2 regions of the Endozoicomonas sp. SESOKO4 genome follow, and region 2 is predicted to be linked to the other one. Evidence: riboswitches for the same ligand, from Rfam matches in the RefSeq annotation. Region 2 holds a riboswitch; the other holds the start of a gene.
What was found. Region 2 has a riboswitch for thiamine pyrophosphate ahead of thiC (phosphomethylpyrimidine synthase ThiC). Riboswitches for the same ligand answer to the same signal wherever they lie in the genome.
Positions count from the first base shown of each region.

Region 1 (3,997 bases), on a different contig from region 2:
TTACCACCCACCTCGTCGCACTACAAACCCGACAAAGTTTCGAATTAGAGGTTTCAGAGAATACTGTAGTCGGGACGTATTATACGGCAGATATGATGTAGTTATGGACATTCCGGGACTTAGTCATAAAGTAATAGGTATTTCTGGTGTATGGTTTTTCCCGAGAGACTCAGAGGAAAAGTTGATCTTAGACTATGGCTGCAAAGACGCTGATCCAGATAATATTAAACCACGCCCAAACGAATGTATTTGCCCGCCTGATGGTTTTTTAGCTACTACCAGAATTCTAAAAGCTGATGATAAGGAATTTATCTACGAAGAATACAATCCAGAAAGTAAGGTATTTGACAGAAACAACGCTGTAAGAGTTCCAGTGCAGTCACTGGAACAGATAAAGCAACTACCGTATCACGATGAAATCTGATTTACTTTTTTGATGCCAGACAGGCAAAGCAGCATCTCTTACTGCGACATCAAACATTCAGACCAGATCACCAGATTTTGTAGAAGTGGTGTACAGGTCCGTTGCCTTGGCCTATGTTCAGCTGATCGGCGTGGGCAATGGCTTGCGCAATGTATTTTTTAGCCTCTGGGATGGCTTCTCTCATGGTGTAACCACGAGCCAGTAATGCGGTAATGGCTGAGGACAATGTACAGCCTGTACCGTGAGTGTTACTGGTGTTTATCCAGTTGGATTCCAGTCGGTGCAGAGACGTACCGTCGTGATAAAAATCGACGGCCTTATTATCACTATTGTCGCCACTCAGGTGACCACCTTTCAGAAGGACCGCTTCAGAGCCCAGCGCCAGAAGAGGCTCAATCATATCGATCATCTGGTCGGGATTTTTGGGCAATGGACGATCAAGCAGCACCGCAGCTTCATGCAGGTTGGGTGTGATCAGGCTGGCTTTGGGAATCAGTGATTGCCTGAGGGTCTCAATAGCGGCCTGTTGTAGCAGAACATCACCGCTGGTAGCCACCATTACAGGGTCAACCACAAGATAAGCCGGACCGAAGTGAGTCAGAGTATCCGCTACCGTCGTGATAACATCTGGCTGGCTCAACATGCCCACTTTTACGGCCCTGATAGCGAGGTCCGAGAATACTGAATCCAGCTGTTGACGGACAAAGGCGGGTTCAACGTCAAGGATACCCTGAACGCCCTGAGTATTCTGGGCAGTCAGAGCGGTAATGACACTGCAGCCATAAGCGCCCAGTGCTGAAAAGGCTTTCAGGTCTGCCTGTATACCGGCACCACCACCACTGTCTGATCCGGCAATGGTAAGGGCGACAGGCGTCTCATTAGTCATCGTCATTGTTCGGTTTCCTACGCCGGCATCATCCGGTTCAGGTTCAATGGGTCTCTCTCAGTCCGGGAAACATTCATCCCGGACACCCCAACCAGCGGTGCGAGTCTATTTTGTTTCTATAGTGATGTCTATTGCTCAAAAGGCCCGTTACATCCCCGCTCAGGAAATTTTGGCTGATAGTGAAGGAAGAAGCGGTGTATTTCCCGAAAGTCATGCTCCTGATCGCCAGTCATCATCATGTTCTTTCTTTGGATTACCGCTGGCATCTTTTACAGTAGCAGGTACTGCGATTACCCAGCCGGATCTCAACTATCGGTGTTGAGCAATGAACGCAGGGTTCCCCCTTGCGTCCATAAACAGCCAGTTCTTGTTTGAAATAGCCTGGCTTGCCGTCACCCCCGACAAAATCCCTCAGGGTGGTTCCACCCTGCTCAATGGCTTTTGCCAGAGTCTCTTTGATGCTTTCGGTCAGTCGCTCGTAGCGGGCTCTGGAAATTTTTCCGCAGGGCCTGTCAGGCCGGATACCTGCTTTGAACAGGGCTTCGTTGGCGTAGATGTTCCCGACCCCGACGACCACATGGTTGTCCATGATGAACGTTTTTACCGGCTGTTTTTTTCCCCGGGATTTGAGATGAAGCCTACGGGCTGTGAATTCATCACCGAGAGGTTCCGGACCGAGTTTGCTTAACAAGTCATGTTTCATGATATCGTCGTCGACCCACAGAACCGCCCCGAACCTCCTCGGGTCGGTGTATCTCAGCGTTATCCCATGACTGAAAACCAGGTCGATATGGTCATGTTTCCGGGCTTCCTGTGGTTCTTTCAATATGCGCAGGCTTCCGGACATCCCCAGGTGAACCAGCAGGGTTCCAGCGTCGGTTCTGATCAGAAGATACTTCGCTCGTCTTGCGACAGAACGGATAACCCGGCCAGATAAATGCTGCTTTAAATGTTCCGAAACCGGCCAGCGCAGTTGCGGATTGCGGACGATAACATCCGACACGGTCTGACCTACAATATGAGGTGCAATGCCCCTGCGGGTCGTTTCAACTTCAGGTAATTCAGGCATCCACCGACAGTAGCAAATATGTCGTCAAAAGGCGATGTGATCGGCCTCTGATGGCAAAGGAAATAAGTAGAAATCCCGCGCCGGACCCCAGAAAGTAACGGCAAATTAGCCATATCAAATGCTGTCATGTGACTGATAAGATGGTTCCACTTTTATCCCGGTTCAGTTTTGGTAAAAGCACACCATAGCAGTGAGAGAAAATGACAGCCAACCCAACTTTATACCAACGATATTCCAGGGAACTTAGAGAACTTATTTATTTATCAGCCCCGATTCTGGGTGCGCAACTGGCGACCACTGGCATGGGCTTTGTGGATACCAGTATGGCGGGTCAATATTCTGCACAAGATCTGGCGGCAGTAGCCATTGGCTCCAGTATCTGGGTCCCGATTTATCTGTTAATCAGGGGTATCCTAATGGCGACGACACCGACAGTCGCCCATCTGTTTGGCGCCCAAAAAGTTGACCTGATTGCTTCACCGGTTCGACAGGCCATGTGGCTTTCTCTGGCGTTAAGTGTGGTCGGCATGGTCTTGATGATGAACCCTATGCCACTGCTCAATGTTCTGGAAATCAATGCCGAAATGGCTGCTAAGACGGAAGCCTACCTGGAAGCATTGGCCTGGGGGGTACCCGGCATCTGTTTATATCAAACCATGGTCAGCTATTGCGAAGGGCGCGCTATTACCAAACCGGCCATGCTCATCAGCTTTGTCGGTTTGTTGATCAACATTCCGGTTAATTATGTATTGATCTATGGCAAATTCGGCTTTCCTGAAATGGGTAGCGTAGGCTGTGGTTATGCAACAGCCATTTGCTTTTGGATCATGTGCCTGTTGATGTTCTGCTATACCCGGTTCAATCAAAAGCATACAGAAGTGAATCTGTTTGATCGCTTTGAATGGCCTGCAATGAGCCGTATTGTTATTCACCTGAAACTGGGTGTCCCCATCGGTCTGGCCATCTTTTTTGAAGCCAGTATCTTCTCGGCAGTGGCTCTGGTCATCGGCAAACTGGGAGCAGTGACCGTCGCAGGTCACCAGATTGCATTGAATCTCGCCAGCATGGCCTTTATGGTGCCGTTGAGTATGTCCATGGGAATAACCATCCGGGTAGGTCAGGCTTTGGGTGCCGGTGATCCTCAGGCTGCGAGATTCTCAGGGTATTCTGGTATCGTAGCGACCCTGCTGACTGCTACTCTGATAGCGGCTGTGATGTGGGCGTTTGCCGATGCTCTGACATCGCTCTATACCCAGGATGCTGCAGTTAAAGCACTGGCTGCCCAGTTGCTGATTTTTGCAGCACTCTTCCAGTACGCCGATGGTATTCAGGTTGCTTCCAATGGTGCCTTAAGGGGCTACAAAGATACCCGGGTACCGATGATCATAATTCTGATTGCTTGCTGGGGTATAGCCCTGCCACTGGGCTATACTTTGGGGCTGACGGATTTTATTGCCGATGAACCCATGGGCCCCCACGGGCTCTGGATTGGACTAGTACTGGCACTGACGCTTTCTGCTTTATTCCTGCTGCTCCGCTTCAGATCGTTGAGCAGGAGAGCCGTTGCAACGCAATTGTTTGCCATGAAAGTCAATTGAATAGTGAGAAGTCTGAGAGT
Region 1 covers NZ_JAHHPS010000624.1:7,664-11,660, forward strand. The annotation lists gene KDK16_RS12190 (hypothetical protein) at 1-424, shown strand, start outside; gene thiD (bifunctional hydroxymethylpyrimidine kinase/phosphomethylpyrimidine kinase) at 492-1,310, opposite strand; TPP riboswitch at 1,308-1,410, opposite strand; gene mutM (bifunctional DNA-formamidopyrimidine glycosylase/DNA-(apurinic or apyrimidinic site) lyase) at 1,564-2,379, opposite strand; gene KDK16_RS12205 (MATE family efflux transporter) at 2,580-3,977, shown strand.
Region 1: linked by a shared signal. The riboswitch ahead of thiD (bifunctional hydroxymethylpyrimidine kinase/phosphomethylpyrimidine kinase) and the one ahead of thiC (phosphomethylpyrimidine synthase ThiC) in region 2 are both predicted to bind thiamine pyrophosphate.

Region 2 (3,997 bases):
GATCGGTTCAAAAAGAACCGCGTTATGGTGCTCACTCCCCCGCCTCTGAAGCAGAAACCGACCTCTGGCGTTTTCAAATCGAACTTGACCAGAGGGGCTGGTCTCGTTGGGCGGTTGTGCTTAAAGAGACTTACCAGCTGATTGGCAGCTGTGGATTTTCAGCCTATGGCGATACTGTCGAAATGAGCTGGCGATTCAGTCAGGAGTATCGTGGCCGCGGGCTGGTGATTGAAGCGGCTGAAGCAGTGACCGACCTGGGGTTCAGAAGATTGGGCTTCAAGGAAATCATCTCTTTTGCTTCACCTCAGAATGAATTTGCCCTTGATGTGATTGAATCATTGGGCATGAGTCTGGCGGGGTATGAAGGCTGGTGTAATGTAACGGTTGCCCGGTTTACTCTGAGTTCGGCAGAAGCTCTCAGTCCCCACCATTAGGATTGCTTCCGGATCGGAGATATCTCTCGTGTATTGGTTGGCAGTCTCGCCAGTCTGGGAACCCGTTGTAAACGGGCTTCCCCTAAAGCGAGCACTTTTCCGAACGATCATTCAAGCTGAGAACAATAACGGAGTCGCATTACATGACCTATCGATTTGTACACTTCTCTGATCCCCAGTTAGTTCCGGCGGGAATGTTGAATTATGACATTGACCCACAGGCAAGGTTGAAGCACTGCGTCGACACACTTTTGCAGCAAGTGCCGGAATCCAGCGCTTGCATCATCACAGGTGACCTGACTCACTGGGGCGAAAAAGAGGCCTATAAAGCCTTGAAAGAAGAACTCGACAGGTTGTCTTTCCCGGTTTACTGCCTGATGGGCAATCATGATCACAGACAAAATTTTCTGGATGTTTTCCCAAACCATCCAAGGCAGCAGGAGGGCTTTATCCAATTTACGGTTGAGACAGAACTGGTCAACCTGATCTGTCTGGATACGCTGGATGACAGAAAACGCAGTGGGGTTCTCTGCGAGCAAAGACTGGCATGGCTGAAGCATGAACTGGAAGCTGCAAACAAACCGGTTTGTCTGTTTATGCACCATCCTCCATTTGAAACGGGATTGGCAAGCATGGACAGGGACAATCTGGTCAATTCAGAAGCACTCAGGTCAATGATTCAGCCCCACAAAGAATGGATCAGGCATTTGTTTTTCGGTCATTTGCACCGCTCTGTTTCGGGTCATTGGCAGGGAATCAGCTTTTCATGCCCACCTTCTCTGGTTCATCAGACACCTTTTAATTTTGATAACCCCAAGCCTGACTCTGTTTCGCCAGAGCCTCCAGTTTATAACCTGGTAGATATTCATCCCGACAGACTGGTTGTCCACACTCACAATTTTTTGCATGATTCTCCCACTATTAACAGCAGAGCCTGTCAGCGCTATCAAAAGCCTCTGGACCCTGAATTATGAAATTTAATGAACCTGCACTTCTGAAAAACTGGGAAAAACGTTTTGTAGAATTTCTGCAAGACCGGGATTGCGAGGATGCCTCTCACGACATTTCCCACTTTCAGCGGGTCTGGAAAACGGCACAACAGCTGATGGATGAAGGCCATTTTGACATTAACCGGCTGGTGGTTCTTGCTGCCTGTTATTTTCACGATATTGTTGTGTTGCCAAAAAACCATCCGGAGCGCTCGAAAGCTTCCACCCTTTCGGCTGAAGAGACTGAAGTTTGCCTGAAATCTCTGGCGTTTCCTGAAGACCTGATCGCTGCCGTGTGTCATGCAGTAAAAACTCACAGTTATTCCGCTAACATCCCCCCTGAAACTTTGGAAGCTGAAGTGGTTCAGGATGCGGACAGGATGGAAGCCCTTGGGGCGATTGGCATTGCCCGTTGTTTTTATACGGGTGGCAAGCTGGGCCAGAAACTGTTTGATCCCGAAGACCCTATGGGGAAAAACAGGACACTGAACGATCGTCAGTACTCACTGGATCATTTTGAAATCAAGCTCTTGCAGATTCAGAAGACCATGAAAACAGAGCCCGGGCGCAACATGGCAGTTCGTCACAGCGACTTTTTGCAGTCCTTCCGAACTCAGCTGTGTAAGGAGCTTTCAGGCGACTACAGCTAAATAAAGTCTTGGTTTTTTTTGTATCTTTGTACTATTAACCTCTTAGCAATCTGCTTATACTTTCCGGCAATCTTGTCGGAGCGCCACGGGCTGAGACCGAAAGTTTTTTTTTCGGAATCCGTAGAACCTGCTCAGGTTAATACCTGCGAAGGGAACAAGATGGCCTATCCGGCAAGCTATTTCGAAACAGTCGTGAACTGGAAAACAGTCTTGAACTGGAAAACAGTCATGAACTCAACGTGAAGGATACTGAAACGATGGCTTGCGAGAAAAATGCGTCCGGTTTTGACCGGCAGTTACTGATGGACGCCTGTCGCCCCTTTCCCAACTCCCAAAAAACCTATGTAACAGGCAGTCGCGAAGACATTCGTGTCGGTATGAGAGAAGTTCATCTGCACGATACCCCTGAGCGTTTTGGTGGCGGCAAGAATGAACCGGTTCGGATTTATGATACGTCGGGCAGCTACACAGAGAGTGGTGTTCCTCATGATTTGAATGAGGGCTTGCCAGGTTTGCGCTCAAAGTGGATTGAAGAAAGAGCTGATACTGAGCTGCTCAACGATCGGTCCTCAGAATTTGCCCGCTCCCGTCAGTTTGATCTGCGTCTGCAGGAGATTCGCTTCAAAGCACTGAGAACACCCCGCAGGGCCAGGGCGGGCCAAAATGTCTCACAGCTGTATTACGCCAGACAGGGGATAATCACTCCTGAAATGGAGTTTATTGCGATTCGTGAGAATATGGGGCGTGCTGAAGGCTCTCACATCACTCCTGAGTTTGTCAGAAAGGAAGTCGCTGAAGGGCGGGCCATTATCCCGGCCAACATTAATCACCCTGAGTCCGAGCCCATGATTATCGGGCGTAACTTTTTGGTGAAGATCAATGCCAATATTGGTAACTCTGCGGTGACCTCTTCCATTGAAGAAGAAGTTGAAAAGATGCTCTGGTCTGTTCGCTGGGGTGGCGATACGGTGATGGACTTATCCACAGGCAAGAACATCCATGAAACCCGTGAGTGGATTATCAGGAACTCGCCAGTGCCTATCGGAACGGTGCCTATCTATCAGGCTCTGGAAAAGGTCAAAGGCAAGGTGAAAGACCTGAACTGGGAAGTCATGAAGGACACCATCATCGAGCAGGCAGAACAGGGCGTGGATTACATGACGATCCATGCCGGTGTCCTCAGGGAACATGTCGCTAAAACCAGAAACCGGGTGACAGGTATTGTTTCCCGGGGGGGAGGTATTCTGGGGCAGTGGGCAGAGATGCATGATGCCGAGAATTTCCTTTACGACAATTTCCGTGAGCTGTGTCAGATCTGTCAGGCGTACGATATCAGCCTGTCTCTGGGTGATGGTTTGCGACCTGGTTGTATCGCCGATGCCAACGATGAAGCGCAATTTGGCGAACTGAAAACCCTTGGGGAACTGACAAAAATTGCCTGGGAATACGATGTTCAGGTCATGATTGAGGGACCGGGCCATGTGCCCATGCACCTCATTAAGGAAAACATGGAGATGCAACTGGAGCACTGTCATGAAGCGCCTTTCTATACCCTTGGGCCTCTGACGACCGATGTGGCACCGGGCTATGACCACATTACTTCAGGTATCGGAGCTGCCATGATCGGCTGGTATGGCTGTGCGATGCTTTGTTATGTCACACCCAAAGAGCATCTCGGTCTGCCTGATAGAGATGATGTAAAAGCAGGTCTGATTGCCTATAAAATTGCCGCTCATGCTGCTGATTTGGCCAAAGGTCATCCCGGTGCCCAGATACGTGATAATGCTTTGTCCAAGGCGCGCTTTGAATTCCGCTGGCTGGATCAGTTTAACCTGGCTCTGGACCCCGATACGGCAAAAGCCTATCACGATGAGACATTACCTCAGGAAGGTGCGAAGGAGTCAGAGTTCTGCTCCATGTGCGG
Region 2 covers NZ_JAHHPS010000426.1:16,306-20,302, forward strand. The annotation lists gene KDK16_RS08440 (GNAT family N-acetyltransferase) at 1-434, shown strand, start outside; gene KDK16_RS08445 (phosphodiesterase) at 578-1,408, shown strand; gene KDK16_RS08450 (phosphohydrolase) at 1,405-2,073, shown strand; TPP riboswitch at 2,140-2,244, shown strand; gene thiC (phosphomethylpyrimidine synthase ThiC) at 2,331-3,997, shown strand, end outside.